2 regions of the Neorhizobium descurainiae genome follow, and region 1 is predicted to be linked to the other one. Evidence: predicted binding sites of a transcription regulator. Region 1 holds the regulator's gene; the other holds the start of a gene.
The links. The regulator PhoB, encoded in region 1, activates phosphate uptake and scavenging genes when phosphate is short. The targets are predictions, from matches to a motif close to TGTCATNNANCTGTCAT.

Region 1 (7,571 bases):
TTGCCGTTTGGGCCGTCGTTCCGGCCATTGTTATCCTTTTCGTCTGGCTGGTTGCCAGCCCTGCCTATATCAGCTCGTCCGTACGCGGCTCCTTTCCGGACGATGTGAAGGCCCAGTCCGAGGCCGAGCAGGGGCTTGCCTTTGGCATGATCAGCTCGATCGCCCGTGGCATGAACGCATTAACACGGGACGAGATCGACCGTGTCGGCAGCAATCCCGTCGAACTGCGCGCTGCACTTGGCGCCAAGGGCATTCCGCTTGCCGGCGACCCGCAGCCCTATATGGTCGAGGCTGCCGGTAACCTGAACGTAATGACCAATGTCAGCCGCATCCTCATGACGATTGTCGTGCTGGCGGCTGCCCTCGTCGGCGCCGGATTTGCCTATCGTCAGATCGCGCCGCGCTTCCGCGCCAGAAACCGGGTGGAAAAGGTCATCCTGGTCAGCCTCGTCATTGCGTCCTCGATCGCGATCCTGACGACGATCGGCATCGTCCTTTCGATGCTCACGGAGGCGACGCGCTTCTTCACGCATGTCCCGGCCTGGGAGTTCTTCTTCGGTACGGTCTGGGATCCGCGTTTCGCCGCCGCCGGTTCGGGTGGTTCGGAAGGCCAGTTCGGTCTGGTCCCGCTGCTGCTCGGCACGCTCTATATCGGCTTCGTCGCCATGCTCTTCGCGGTGCCGATCGGCCTCTTCTCGGCCATCTACATGTCCGAGTATGCGTCGCCTAGGGTACGCTCCGTCGCCAAGCCGTTGCTCGAAGTGCTCGCCGGCATCCCGACGATCGTCTACGGCTTCTTCGCATTGACGACGGTCGGTCCCTTCCTGCGCGACCTCTCCTCGCAGCTCAGCGGCCTCGTGACCGGCAATTATGCCAATTTCATCCAGGCCCAGAGCGTGCTGACGGCAGGCTTCGTCATGGGCATCATGCTGATCCCCTACGTTTCCTCGCTGTCGGACGACATCATCACCGCCGTGCCGCGGGCGCTGCGTGACGGTTCGCTTGGCCTCGGCGCCACCCGCTCCGAAACCATCAAGCGCGTCATCCTGCCGGCAGCGCTGCCGGGTATCGTCGGGGCGCTTCTGATGACCGCTTCCCGTGCCGTCGGCGAAACCATGATCGTCGTGCTTGCCGCCGGCGTTGCCGCCCGCATGCAGCTCAACCCCTTCGAGCCGATGACGACCGTGACCGTCAAGATCGTCAATCAGCTGACCGGCGACCTCGAGTTCACCTCGCCGCAGACGCTGGTTGCCTTCGCGCTTGGCATCACGCTCTTCGTCATCACGCTTTGCCTCAACATCTACGCGCTCTACATCGTGCGCAAATATCGGGAGCAGTACGAATGACCGATGCAGTTTCTCCCGTCCCAGGCATCGCCAAGGCCAGGCCCGCCCGTCGCGATATCGGCATCAAGCGCCGCTACGCCTCCGAGCGCCGCTTCAGGGCATATGGCATTGCCGCACTTGCTTTCGGCATCATCTTCCTGCTGCTTCTTCTCTGGTCGGTCGTCTCCAAGGGTTACACCGCCTTCCAGCAGACGATGATCACCGTGCCGGTCGAGTTCTCCGAGCAGATCATCGACCCGCAGAACGAGCGCGCCACCAACCCGCAGAAGCTGATGACGGCGAACTATCCGGTCATCGCCCGCAATGCGCTCGCCAAGGTGCTGGGTGTCGGTGCCGACGACCGCGTTCAGCTCCGCGCCGTCAATCAGATGATCTCGGATGGTGTCCGCACCCAGCTTCGCGACATGGTCGTCGCCAATCCGGCGATCATCGGCACGACGCAGACGGTCTCGCTGCTCGCTTCCGGCGACCTCGACTCCGCCTTCAAGGGGCAGATCGACCTTTCCGTTGCCCAGGAGAACCGCAAGGTTTCCGACCAGCAGGTCGGCTGGATGAACCAGCTTGCCGAAAGCGGCGCGCTGGGGAAGCACTTCAATACCGGCATCTTCGTCAACGGCGCATCGAGCCGTCCGGAGGCCGCCGGCGTCGGTGTCGCCCTCATCGGTTCGTTCTATATGATGCTGATCGTGCTCGTCCTGTCGCTGCCGATCGGCGTCGCGGCCTCGATCTATCTCGAGGAGTTCGCACCGAAGAACAGGTTCACCGACCTGATCGAGGTGAACATCAACAACCTCGCGGCGGTCCCCTCGATCGTCTACGGTCTCCTCGGGCTTGCCGTCTTCGTCAACTTTGCAGGCCTGCCGCGTTCCGCGTCCCTGGTGGGCGGCCTGGTTCTGACCCTGATGACGCTGCCGACGATCATCATCGCCACGCGCGCGGCGCTGAAAGCCGTGCCGCCGTCGATCCGCGCGGCAGCTCTGGGTCTCGGCGCCTCCAAGATGCAGACGATCTTCCATCACGTCCTGCCGCTTGCCATGCCGGGCATCCTGACCGGCACCATCATCGGGCTCGCCCACGCGCTCGGCGAAACCGCACCGCTGCTTTTGATCGGCATGGTCGCCTTCGTGGCCAACTATCCGACCACGCCGCTCGACCCGTCGACGGCGCTGCCGGTGCAGATCTACATGTGGGCGAACGAAGCCGAGCGCGCGTTCGTCGAGCGTACCTCGGGAGCGATCATCATCCTGCTCCTGTTCCTCATCGTAATGAATGTTGGCGCAATTCTCTTGCGGCGGCGCTTTGAGCGTCGCTGGTAGAAGGAGTAGACACGATGAACATGATGTCAGAAGCAGCAGTTGAAAAGGCGCTGGACCAGAAGATGAGTGATGTTTCGCATAAGATGATCGGGAAGGACGTGTCCGTGTATTACGGCGAGAAGCGCGCGCTTTTCGATGTGAACCTCAACGTCCGTGAAAACACCGTGACGGCTCTTATCGGTCCCTCCGGCTGCGGCAAGTCGACCTTCCTGCGCTGCCTCAACCGCATGAACGACACGATCGAGAACTGCCGCGTCACCGGCAAGATCACCCTCGATACGGACGATATCTACGATCCGCAGATCGACGTCGTCGAGCTGCGCGCCCGCGTCGGCATGGTCTTCCAGAAGCCGAACCCGTTCCCGAAATCGATCTACGAGAACATCGCCTATGGCCCGCGCATCCACGGGCTGGCCAGGAACAAGGCCGACATGGACCAGATCGTCGAGGCCAGCCTTCAGCGCGCCGGCCTTTGGACCGAAGTGAAGGACCGGCTGCTGGAATCCGGCACCGGCCTTTCCGGCGGCCAGCAGCAGCGTCTGTGCATCGCCCGCGCGGTCGCCGTGTCGCCGGAAGTCATCCTGATGGACGAACCCTGTTCGGCGCTCGATCCGATCGCCACCGCCAAGGTCGAGGAACTCATCCACGAACTGCGCGCCAACTACACGATCGTCATCGTGACGCATTCGATGCAGCAGGCCGCCCGCGTGTCCCAGCGCACCGCCATGTTCCATCTCGGCCAGCTGGTCGAGGAGAACGACACGGACAAGATGTTCACCAACCCGGACGACCAGCGTACCCAGGATTACATCATGGGTCGTTTCGGCTGATCAGCCGACTGTGCCGCCTGACACCAATTTCGAGGATTAGAAGATGGCATCGACCCATATCCTGTCGGCCTACGACGATGAACTGAAATATCTGAGCCGCCGCATTTCCGAAATGGGCGGCCTGGCCGAGCAGATGTGCTCGGATGCCGTGCGCGCGCTTGTGAACTCCGACTCTGCGCTCGCCCAGAAGGTCATCTCCGACGACGTGATCCTGGACCACGCCGAGCGCGAGATCCAGGACAAGGCGATCGTCACGATCGCCAAGCGCCAGCCCATGGCGTCCGACCTTCGCGAGATCGTCGGCACCCTTCGCATCGCCGGCGATCTGGAACGCGTCGGCGATCTCGGCAAGAACACCGCCAAGCGGGTCATCGCGGTTCAGGGCACCGGCGTGCCGCGCAAGCTTGCACGCGGCATCGAGCACCTTTCCGATCTCGCGCTCGTGCAGCTCAAGGAAGTGCTCGACGTCTATGCGAGCCGTTCCGCCGAGAAGGCCGAGGCGATCCGCATCCGCGACGAGGAAATCGACGCGATGTACACGTCGCTGTTCCGCGAGCTCCTCACCTACATGATGGAGGATCCGCGCAACATCACCACCTGCACCCATCTCCTGTTCTGCGCCAAGAACATCGAGCGCATCGGCGACCATGCTACCAACATAGCCGAGACGATCTACTACATGACGACGGGTGCCCAGCCGGAAGGCGAGCGTCCCAAGGACGACACGTCGAACACCCTCGGCGCGATCACCGAATGACGGAATGCTGACGGAGCAGAGTGAGAATGCTGCCAAAAATCGCTGTCGTGGAGGATGAGGAAGCGCTGAGCGTGCTTCTTCGCTACAATCTCGAAGCTGAAGGTTACGACGTCGAGACGATCCTGCGTGGGGATGAGGCCGAGATAAGGCTTCAGGAGCGCACGCCGGATCTTCTGATCCTCGACTGGATGCTGCCCGGCGTTTCCGGCATCGAACTTTGCCGGCGTCTGCGCATGCGCCCCGAAACGGAGCGCCTGCCGATCATCATGCTGACCGCCCGCGGCGAAGAGAGCGAGCGCGTCCGTGGCCTGGCCACGGGGGCGGACGACTATGTGGTCAAGCCCTTCTCGACGCCGGAACTGATGGCCCGTGTCAAAGCCATGCTGCGGCGCGCCCGCCCGGAAGTGCTCTCCAGCGTTCTGCGCTGCGGCGACATCGAGCTCGACCGCGAGACCCATCGCGTGCATCGCAAGAGCCGTGAAGTCCGCCTCGGCCCGACGGAATTCCGCCTGCTGGAGTTCCTGATGGCGTCGCCCGGCCGGGTCTTCTCCCGTTCGCAGCTTTTGGATGGCGTCTGGGGCCACGACATCTATGTCGACGAGCGCACCGTCGACGTGCATGTGGGACGCCTGCGCAAGGCGCTGAACTTCTCCAACATGCAGGACGTCATCCGCACCGTCCGTGGGGCCGGTTATTCGATGGAATCCTGACTGCCGAAAGAGGCGCGCGTCAGCGCGCCTCCGCCTCCTGCCATTCCGGCAGCGGAAACAGCCGGTCATAGCCCCAGTTGAAGATGAAGGCATAGAAGACGTAGAAGACGGCAAAAGCCACGTCCATGATCAGCGCTTCCCACAGGCTGATGCCGAGATACCAGGCGACGAACGGCAGAAGCACGATGAGCAGGCCCACCTCGAAAAGGACGGCATGGCCCACGCGTATTGCCGGCGTCTTCTGCGTGCCACCGGTCAGCCGCCGCATCAGATGGTCGAAGCCGAGGTTGTAGAGATAATTCCAGCCGGTCGCGATCGTCGCGCCGCCGATCGCGATGACGCCGATGTCGGAAACCGGCTTGCCGAAGGCAAGCGCCCCGAGCGGCGTGACGATGAGAAGCGCGATGACTTCGAAGCTGATGGCGTGGCGGATACGATCACGTGTCGAGCGCATTTCTTAACCCAAGAATAAAGCCTCGGGTCGTCCCGACATTGTGCCCGGTATGGGGGAGGTCGTCCTCGCCGCAATGAGATAGGTGTTTTCGCGCCGTTCGGCAAGCCTCGGCGCGGCATAGCTGCCATACGCAGGAAAAAAGCGGGCCGGGGCCCGCTTTCAATGCATCGTCCTGCCGTGCTCTTCTCAGGCCCGGGCGGCGGCCCTGCGGCGCTCGTGCACCGGCTGGTAGGCAAGCCGCGTGTGGTAGCCGCAATAGGGCGAGTTGTCCGGGGAGTCGCAGCCGCAGAAGTGAAAATCTTCCTTGAGCGGGTCGCCGACGGGCCACTTGCAGGTGCGCTCGGTGAGCTCGGTCAGGGCGAGGCGACGGGAGATAGGCACCACCACATTGGCGGCCGGACGATATTCCATCTCCTCGAAAGCCTCGACTTCGATCTCTTCCTTGAGAAGGGTCGCGCCGACTGCGCGGGCGACGGTCCGGGTGGCGACACGCGACGCATAGTTCGGAGCCCGGGGCGCCGACGTGGTCCGCTTGGCCGCCGAACGGCCCGTGGCCATGGTGCCGCCGGCCTTTGCCCGGCCCGGCAGGCTGAGGCGGTGCACCTTGCCGATCACGGCATTGCGGCTCACGCCTCCGAGTTGTGCGGCGATCTGGCTGGCGCTCAAGCCTTCCGACCACAATCTTTTGAGTTTTTCGACGCGCTCGTCTGTCCAGTTCATGCCCGTTCTCCGCCTTTGAACGTTGCAGGCATGCAGAATCCTTCCACCTTTGCTGCAGACATCATTCCGCAACACCCACTACATCTATGCTTGAGGTGACTAGTTCCGCCGCATGCAGTCTAGTAATTGACGATTAACCTAGTGTGAGGCTGACTCCGTGGCAAGAGTCGGGAGAATCTGCAGGAATCGATTTCTTGGTTTTCCCCAACTTGCTGTTGGGGAGAGTCATTTTTGTCACATATGCAGGTGCCTGCCTGTTTCTTCGGCAAAGCCGGCTAAGGTGCCGGGCTTTGTTGACATTCGGGCCCTAAACCCCGATAGTGCCCCCGCCGCCCCACTGGGCGGCATTTTTGATTTTTCCGGCCGGTTTGGCCGGTCTTTCGGATTGCCTAGAGGAGTGATGTCGCCATGGCTGAAGCCGCGCTTTTCGACACCTTTGCCCGGGCCCCGTTGCGCTTCGAGCGCGGCGAGGGCGTATGGCTCGTGACGGAAAGCGGCGAGCGATATCTCGATTTCGGATCGGGCGTCGCGGTCAACTCGCTTGGTCATGCCCATCCCCATCTCGTCGAAGCGCTGAAGGCGCAGGCCGAGAAGGTCTGGCACACCTCCAATCTTTATGAGGTGCCGGGCCAGGAGACGCTGTCGCGCCGCCTCGCCGAGAAATCCTTCGCGGACAAGGTGTTCTTCACGAACTCGGGTGCGGAAGCACTGGAATGCGCCATCAAGACGGCCCGCCGCTATCAGTATGTGAAGGGCCATCCGGAGCGGTTCCATATCGTGACCTTCGAAGGCGCCTTCCACGGCCGCACGCTTGCGACCATCGCCGCCGGCGGTCAGGCGAAATATCTGGAAGGCTTCGGGCCGAAGGTCGAAGGGTTCGACCAGGTGCCTTTCGGCGATCTGGAAGCGCTGAAGGCCGTCATCACCGAAAAGACGGCTGCGATCCTCATCGAGCCGATCCAGGGCGAAGGCGGCATCCGTCCGGTTCCGAAGGAATTCCTGCAGGCGCTGCGCAAGATCTGCGATGACAACGGCTTGCTCCTGGTTTTCGATGAAGTGCAGACGGGCGTCGGCCGCACCGGTAAACTCTTCGCCTACGAGTGGTCGGGGGTCACGCCCGATATCATGGCGCTTGCCAAGGGCATCGGCGGCGGTTTCCCGCTCGGCGCCTGCCTGGCGACCGCGGATGCGGCTTCGGGGATGACCGCCGGTACCCATGGCACGACCTATGGCGGCAATCCGCTCGCCGTCGCTGTCGGCAATGCCGTTCTGGACGTGATCCTTGCCGACGGGTTTCTTCAGCATGTCCGCGACGTGGCCCTTGTCTTCCGCCAGGGTCTTGCGGCGCTCAAGGATCGCTTTCCGAATGTCATCGAGGACGTCCGCGGCGAAGGCCTGCTCCTCGGCGTCAAGGCCAAGGTGCCCGCCGGCGATCTCG
Region 2 (7,571 bases), on a different contig from region 1:
TCGCCATCAGCTTCGGCAGTTCGTCGAAGGAGGGAATGGCGATGCGGCTTACCCGGCAGCCCGTTTTTTCAAGCCGCCCGACCGCCGCCTCGAAGGCGGCCACCACGCCGGGCTCGGCGCCGTCGAAGACGATGTTGGTCGGGACGACGATGTCGAGCGGCCGGACCGGCTTGCGGGCGGTCTGCGGCACGGCAAGGCCGCGCATCGCCGCGTCGATCCAGACCGCATCCTGAACGGTGCGGCAGAGGGGTCCCAGCGAATCGAGGCTGGTCGCCAGCGGATAGACGCCATCCATCGAATAACGGCCGCGGGTCGCCTTGTAGCCGACGATGCCGTTCAGCGCCGAGGGAATGCGGATCGAGCCGCCGGTGTCCGTGCCCATGGCGACAGGCACCAGACCGGCGGCCACCGCGACGCCCGAGCCGGAGGAGGAGCCGCCCGGAATGCGCGGCGCATCCTTGGCCCTCGGGTTGTGAGGCGTGCCGTAATGCGGATTGATGCCGATGCCGGAAAAGGCGAATTCGCTCATATTGGTGCGGCCGACGGCGATCATGCCCGCCTGCTTCAAGAGATCGACGATCGCCGCGTCCTTCTTCGCCGGTTCGACCGTCTTCAACACCTTGGAGCCCGCCGTGGTCGGCAGGCCTTCGATATCGAAGAGGTCCTTCCAGGCGATCGGAATGCCGTCGAGAGCCCCGAGCGAGCGACCCTCCTTCAGACGTTTCGACGAGGCCCTCGCTTCGGCAAGCGCGCGGTCCTTGAGGAGGGAAACGAAAACGGCCTTGTCCGGATAGGCCTCGATGCCGGCAAGCACCGCTTCGGTCACCTCGACCGGATCGGCCGATCCCGTCTGGATCAGCGCGGAAAGTCCGGCGATCGACATGGCTCCATAGGATTTCGTCACGGCACGTATTCTCCCCATTCCTGTACTGGCGGCTTAAAGGTGTAGCGGATATTTTGGCGTTGGATAGACGATTTGTGCGCCCGGCCGGGGAGGGAACCTCGGCTGAGCCAAGGAATTGAACGAGTCCAGCCGCAAGGGCTGAAACCGGAAGGGATATCCCATGAGAACCACCATGATCGTCGCCGGCCTTGCCATCGCGCTTGCCGGCTGCACCACCGCCGACAGCCGCCCGACCGCCGCCGTCGATATCGGACCGGGGATCGAACCCATTCCCGGCAGCATCACCTATGGCGGCCAGCCGCGCACGCGGCTCACCAAGGCGCCGGTCGGCAGCGTCGTGCCGCACCAGTTCCGCAACGAATTCGGCCAGCGGGTCGAGGAAAACTACATCATCCAGCCCGACCGCAGCCTGAAACTGGTCAGCCGGCGCGTCTATCGCGATCCGTTCGGAATAGACGACTGAGCGGCGTCAGCCGGCGATCGCCGCCCAGGCCCGTTCCGTGGCGATCGGCTCGTCGGTAGTGATCTGATCCGGCTTCAGCGCCATCAGGGCGGCGAAGTCGCGCGCTTCGGCCGTGGTGAAGCCCGCGTCCGGGTTCTGGAGGTTGAAGGTCCAGGCATCGACGAGCTTGCCGGCATCGTGGCAGAGGCCGATCATGTCGAGACCGGCGCTCTCGGCGTCGAGCAGCATCGGCCAATAAAGATAGACCGTATCCGCCTCCGTCGGGCCGCGCAGATCGGCGGACAATTCCCTTTCGACGGCGCTCCAGCCTTCGGCCGCATGGATGTCGGCGAGCTTGTCGGTCGGGTCGATGCCGCGCCTGAGGTCCGGCAGCTTCTCCTTCACCGCGAGAATGAGGTCGAGATCGGTGCCGCTGACGATGATCGAGGAGCCGGCGCCGGAGAAATAGTCCGCAAGATGGTCGAGGCCGCGCGAACCGATGACGGCGAGCGTATCCTTCATGTCGAACTGCAGAAGCGCGTCGGGATGGGCGGTCTCAAGCATCAATGCCAGGTCCTCGCTGAGGATCGGCGGGTGGCCGCCTTCGAGAAGGCGCAGGCCGCGGATGTCGTCCGGGAAAGCCTCGCGGATCAGGCCGCGTCCATCGGTCTCGCCTTCGAGAATGTCGTCGTGCAGGACGACGAAACCGCCGTCGGCGCGGACGCGCAGGTCGAGTTCGGTGGAGGCGCCGAGCCTGAAGCCTTCCGCCATGACCGCGGCGGAGAACAGCGGGTCCCTGAAACTGCGGCGGAGACGGTGCCATTTGAGGCGGGTCGGATGACCCTCATATGTGATGCCGAGGCCTGAAAATTCCGGATTCATGGGGTATTCCGTAAAAAAGAGCGATTCGCGATTGCACACTAGGCGCGCCGCACTCCATGTCATAGATCGATGACAAAGGTTCAACGCCTGCCGCGGCGGCGGCTTGCCTAAGCGGTTGCAGGCGAGGCAGTTTGACGCGCGTCAAGGGAACACCTTGCCCCATGCATCTGTTGGGCGGTATCGCCGAACCATACATCGTATCCTGTCCACGAAAGGCAGACGTCATGGCATATGAAGCGAACTGGGCGCCTCTTTCCCCCTACAGCACCGGTATCCGCGGCCGCTGCCCGCGCTGCGGCCAGGGGCATCTCTTCAACGGCTTTTTGACGCTCCGGCCCAATTGCGAAGTCTGCGGCCTCGACTATTCCTTCGCCGATCCGGCGGACGGCCCGGCCTTCTTCGTCATCTGCTTCGCCTGCGTGCCGAGCGTGGCGTTCGCGGTCTGGATCGAGGTCATGTTCCAGCCGCCGTTCTGGGTGCATTTCCTGATCTCGCTGCCGGTGCTGATCATCACCTGCGTGCTGCCGCTCCGGCCGCTGAAAGGCTGGCTGGTCAACAGCCAGTATTTCTACAAGGCCGAGCAGGGCAGGCTCGACAAGGGGCCTGCGAACCCGCCGGCCGGCGATCGCCGGAGCGGCGATTGATCCGCGAAGGGGCGGAAGCTTCCGAAAGTCGCGTCGAAAGGTCAGGAACAATTCCTTTCCCAAACCATTCGACAAGGGACAGCGGAAGGAGCTTCAGATGCCTCAGTCGGATGAAATCGAAATGGAAGTGCGCCGGCGGTCGCTTGCCGTCGAAGGGGCCATGCTTCTGCTGATCGACGGGCTCGCCGCCCGCGGCACCATCTCTGCCGACGAGGCGGAGGACATGCTGCGGATATTGTCGAAGAGCTCGGATTTTTCCGCCGCGCGTGCCGCCGGCTCGCTCAGGATCGTCAACCAGTTGAAGCGGCTGCGGCGCGGCGACGGGGCGATGACGCCCGGCGCCTGATCGGCGGACTGGAAGAGGCGGTAACAAGGCGCTTCCGAGGCGCCCTTTTCTTTTTCAGGTTGCGTCTGCGACCGGGAACATCCGCCGTTGCGGACAGTTGGAGAGAGCGATTTTCCCACCCCGAGACCAGGAGGCGCCCATGGCCCAGTACCCGACACCGCCCTTTCCCGAACAGCAGCAGCCGATGCCGGGCTTTACGGGACAGATGAAGCCCGTACCGGATCATGGCGAACAATCCTACCGCGGTTCGGGCCGGCTCGCCGGCAAGAGAGCGGTGATCACCGGCGGCGACAGCGGCATCGGCCGGGCGGTGGCGATCGCCTATGCCCGCGAGGGCGCCGATCTTCTGATCTCCTATCTCGACGAGGACGAGGATGCCGAGGACACCAAACGGCTGGTGGAAGAGGCGGGCCGCAAGGCGGTGCTCGTGCCCGGCGACATCCAGACGGCCGCCCATTGCCGGTCGATCATCGACAGGGCGGTGAAGGAACTCGGCGGCATCGACGTCCTCGTCAACAATGCGGCCCACCAGGCGACCTTCGCCTCGATCGAGGACATCAGCGACGAGGAATGGGAGCTGACTTTCAGGGTCAACATCCATTCGATGTTCTATCTCACCAAGGCCGCCGTTCCGCACATGAAGCCGGGCAGCGCCATCATCAACACCGCGTCGATCAACGCCGACACGCCGAGCCCGACGCTGCTGGCCTATGCGACCACCAAGGGCGCGATCCAGAATTTCACGGCCGGACTGGCGCAGCTTCTGGCCGAGAAGGGCATCCGCGCCAATGCCGTCGCGCCCGGGCCGATCTGGACGCCGCTCATTCCCTCCACCATGCCGGAAGACAGGGTGAAGGAATTCGGCAAGCAGGTGCCGATGAAACGGCCGGGCCAACCGGCGGAACTGGCGACAACCTACGTCATGCTCGCCGATCCGTTGTCGAGCTACGTTTCCGGCACGACGATCGCAGTGACCGGCGGCAAGCCGATCCTCTGATTTACCGCGCCAAGCTCTCTCCTCCCAAGCCACAAGCGGCGGCATGCGCTCATGCCGCCGTTCATATTTCCGGCTTGCGGATGTTCGTTATCACGAAACCGCTTTCCGGCAGGGCCGGTATCCGGTTCTTCCTCACCGTGAAATCCTGTTCGGGCACGTCGTAGCACATTTCGGTAGAGAGCAGCCGCGCGGCTTCCTTGACGATCTCGACGGTGATCTGTTCGCCGGGGCAGCGGTGCGTGCTCGCCGTTTCGCCCGCGCCTTGGGGAATGAAGCTGAAGTCCTGATGGCGCCAGGAAAGGTGCCGCTGCGGCCAGAAATCCTGCGACCGCGGGAAGAGCCGTTCGTCGTGGACGGTGCCGTAGAGGTCGAGCAGCAGCCATTGACCTTTCGGAATGACATGGCCCTCCCACTCGATATCCTCTTTCGCGATTGCGCCGACAAACGGAAAGAAAGGAGCCGTCCGGCGGACCTCTTCGACGAATTCCTCCATCGCCTTCTCGTCGCCGCCTTGAAACAGGCGGACCCAGAAGCTGTTGCGGTAGAGTTCCAGCGCGGCGAAGACGACGAAACGGCCGACCGCCACCGCCGGCCGAAGGACGTTCGTGAGCTCCACGGCCGCGACCGCCGGGTCGAGCGGCTTGCCGTCCAGCTCGCGGTGGGCGGCGATGCGAGCAAGGGGAGCGCGCTCTGGCACGTCGAGCCGGCCGGCGCGGACATCCCGAACGAGGCCTTCCAGATATTTTTCCGTGCGGGTCCGCCGCAGGAGCGCCTTCACGGTTCCGGGGCGTATGTGGCCGGCGTTTTCCACCATCCCCGCCAGCGATCGGGCCATGCCGGACACCTTTTCCTGCGGCAGGGGAACGCACGCCCAGCCGCAAACGGCGCGCGTCAGCAGCCGGTTGACCTCGTCGAAGAGCACGATCCGGCCCGCCTCCCGCCAGCGCGGAAGCTCGCTGCGCCAAAGATCGCGGAACAGCGCAACCAGGGCCGCGACGTCTTCGGCCTGCATCAGCATGCGCACGAACAAGGCCTTGCGATGCCGATGCGCCTCGTCGTCGAGCTGTTGTACGCTGCCCTTGTCCTGCAGCAGGCGCAGGACGGTCTGGGGCATCGAACCCTTTCGGGTCAATCCGGGCGCGCCGTAGAAGAGCCGTGCTGCTTGCGGCCCGCGCATGCACAGGACGTCGGTCAGCATGAGCCGGGTGCGGAAAATGTCCGTGCCGAGCCTGTCGCACCGGTTGGAGATGAATTCGTAGCCTTCCTGCAGGAGCAGGAGCGTCGCGTCGAGCGCGTTCTCCTCGGGGATGGCCTGCGGCATCCCGCCGGCGGGAGGCTTCTTCTCCTCCGGCATTCCGGTACGTCTCATGGGCTGCTCCTATGTCCGGCGGCCGATCTCCCGCGCCAGGTCGTCGAAACAGAATTTCGTGCCCGCTTCGTCCGCCTCGTTCGCCAGCAGAAGGAGGCGGATCGGAAAGGCGACCGCCTTCTGATGGGAGCTGGAAACGTTGAGCTGATTGTCGTCGGCCAGCACGTTGCGTTCGACGGTCTGCAGGACGTTCTGGATCTCCGCATGCGAAAGGAGACCCTTGTCGACCAGGAGCCGGTTGATCGCCGCGATGGCGAGATAAAGACCTTCGAGCTGCGGGTTGGCGGTGTTCATGTCTCTGTCCTTTGCGTGGAAGAGGGGACGAAGGAGGCGGCGTTCTCGTCGATCAGCCGGGCGCCGCGCTGGCGGGTCAGATAGCGCCAGATCCACTGGATGCTGACGAGCAGGCGCTTCTCGAAATTGACGAGCAGGTAGACGTGGACGAGCGCCCAGAGGAACCATGCGAACCGGCCCTTCAAAGTCCAGCGGCCGAAGTCGAAGATCGCCGTATTGCGGCCGATCACGGCCGTGTTGCCGCGATTGTGGAAGCGGAAGGGCTCGCTGCTCGGCTTGCCCTCCAGCAAGCGGGCCCGGAGCGCCTTGCCGACATACTCGCCCTGCTGCTTGGCGACCTGGGCGAGGGCCGGTAGCGGCTTGCCGTCCTCGAGGCCGAGCGCCGTATCGCCGATAGCAAAAATTTCCGGGAAACCGGTGACCGAAAGATCGGGCTCGACCGGGATACGGCCGCCGGCCTTGCCTTCGATACCAAGCCATTTGGCGGCCGGAGACGCCTTCACGCCCGCGCCCCAGATGATGCAGCCGGTGCGGATGCGCTCGGAGCCCGCGATCACCTCGTCCTTCGTCACGGATGCGACCGGCAGGTTCGTCCTCACCTCGACGCCTTCCTTCTCCAGCACCTTCATGGCGTATTGCACGAGATTGTCCGGAAAGGCCGCGAGGATCTTCGGGCCGGCCTCGACAAGGATGACCCGCATGCTGTCCGGTTCCAGCTTGCGGAAATCGCGGGTGATCATGAAGCGGCCGAGTTCGGAAATGGCGCCCGCCATCTCGACGCCGGTCGGGCCACCGCCGATGATGACGCTGGTGAGCAGCGCCTTCTTCTCCTCCGGGTCCTGGGAAAGCTCCGCCTTCTCGAAGGCGAGCAGCAGGCGCTGGCGGATCAGGCGCGCCTCGTGGATGGTCTTGAGGCCCGGCGCCCAGGCGCGCCAGTCCTCATGGCCGAAATAGTTGTATTCAGAGCCGGTGGCGACGACGAGCCGGTCGTAGGGCACCGAAGAGCCGTAATCGAGCTTCACTTCCTTCGCGGCCGCATCGATGCCGGTCACTTCCGCCAGCATGACCTTGATGTTGCGATACCGGCCCAGCGTGCGGCGGATCGGCTCCGAAACATCGGCGGGCGAAAGCGCGGCGGTGGCGACCTGATAGAGCAGCGGCTGGAAGAGATTGTGGTTGCGCCGGTCGATGACGGTGACGTCGATCTCCGTGTTGCCGAGCTCGCGAGCGGCGGCGAGGCCGGCAAAGCCGGCGCCGACGATCACGACGCGCAAAGGGCCTGCGTGGTTTACCGTCTCGTTCGGGAGAATTTTTCCGGCCATTTCGTCCCCACCTGTTGGCGGAGAGCGCACCTCCGCACGATGCTCGTTCAACACGTGGTCCCGGCGTTTGTTCCAAGCGCCTTCCGGCGGAACCTTTTCAGCCTCGCGCCGTTCGTTTTACAACAGAAAAAGGAGAACGTCATGAACAGCATCATCTGGTTGGTCGGCGCCGTCGTGATCATCATCGCCGTCTTGAATCTCGTCGGATTCGCTTGATTCCATTAGAGAATTTCCCGACAGTTAAACTTCAGCAAGAGAATCAGGGCGCCGTTCCGCCGGGAGCGGCGCCTTTTTCTTCGCGAAGGTGGAAGACCTATTCCGCCAGGAGCAGCGCGAAAGGATGCCCGCCGAAAACGAGGGCTGCCGCGATC

Region 2: a site for PhoB is predicted at 2,287-2,303, ahead of ACMGE0_RS03415 (glycerophosphodiester phosphodiesterase). Genes of this name have one in related genera too.

The regions. Positions count from the first base shown of each region.
Region 1 covers NZ_JBLFFK010000018.1:113,205-120,775, reverse strand. Annotated here, with positions in the region: gene pstC (phosphate ABC transporter permease subunit PstC) at 1-1,346, shown strand, start outside; gene pstA (phosphate ABC transporter permease PstA) at 1,343-2,662, shown strand; gene pstB (phosphate ABC transporter ATP-binding protein PstB) at 2,677-3,492, shown strand; gene phoU (phosphate signaling complex protein PhoU) at 3,536-4,249, shown strand; gene phoB (phosphate regulon transcriptional regulator PhoB) at 4,276-4,959, shown strand; gene ACMGE0_RS25135 (PACE efflux transporter) at 4,979-5,413, opposite strand; gene ACMGE0_RS25130 (GcrA family cell cycle regulator) at 5,600-6,133, opposite strand; gene ACMGE0_RS25125 (aspartate aminotransferase family protein) at 6,542-7,571, shown strand, end outside.
Region 2 covers NZ_JBLFFK010000001.1:721,720-729,290, forward strand. Annotated here, with positions in the region: gene ACMGE0_RS03405 (amidase) at 1-904, opposite strand, end outside; gene ACMGE0_RS03410 (hypothetical protein) at 1,065-1,367, shown strand; gene ACMGE0_RS03415 (glycerophosphodiester phosphodiesterase) at 1,374-2,228, opposite strand; gene ACMGE0_RS03420 (DUF983 domain-containing protein) at 2,453-2,872, shown strand; gene ACMGE0_RS03425 (hypothetical protein) at 2,970-3,218, shown strand; gene ACMGE0_RS03430 (SDR family oxidoreductase) at 3,358-4,215, shown strand; gene ACMGE0_RS03435 (cytochrome P450) at 4,277-5,584, opposite strand; gene ACMGE0_RS03440 (hypothetical protein) at 5,594-5,878, opposite strand; gene ACMGE0_RS03445 (NAD(P)/FAD-dependent oxidoreductase) at 5,875-7,200, opposite strand; gene treY (malto-oligosyltrehalose synthase) at 7,514-7,571, opposite strand, start outside.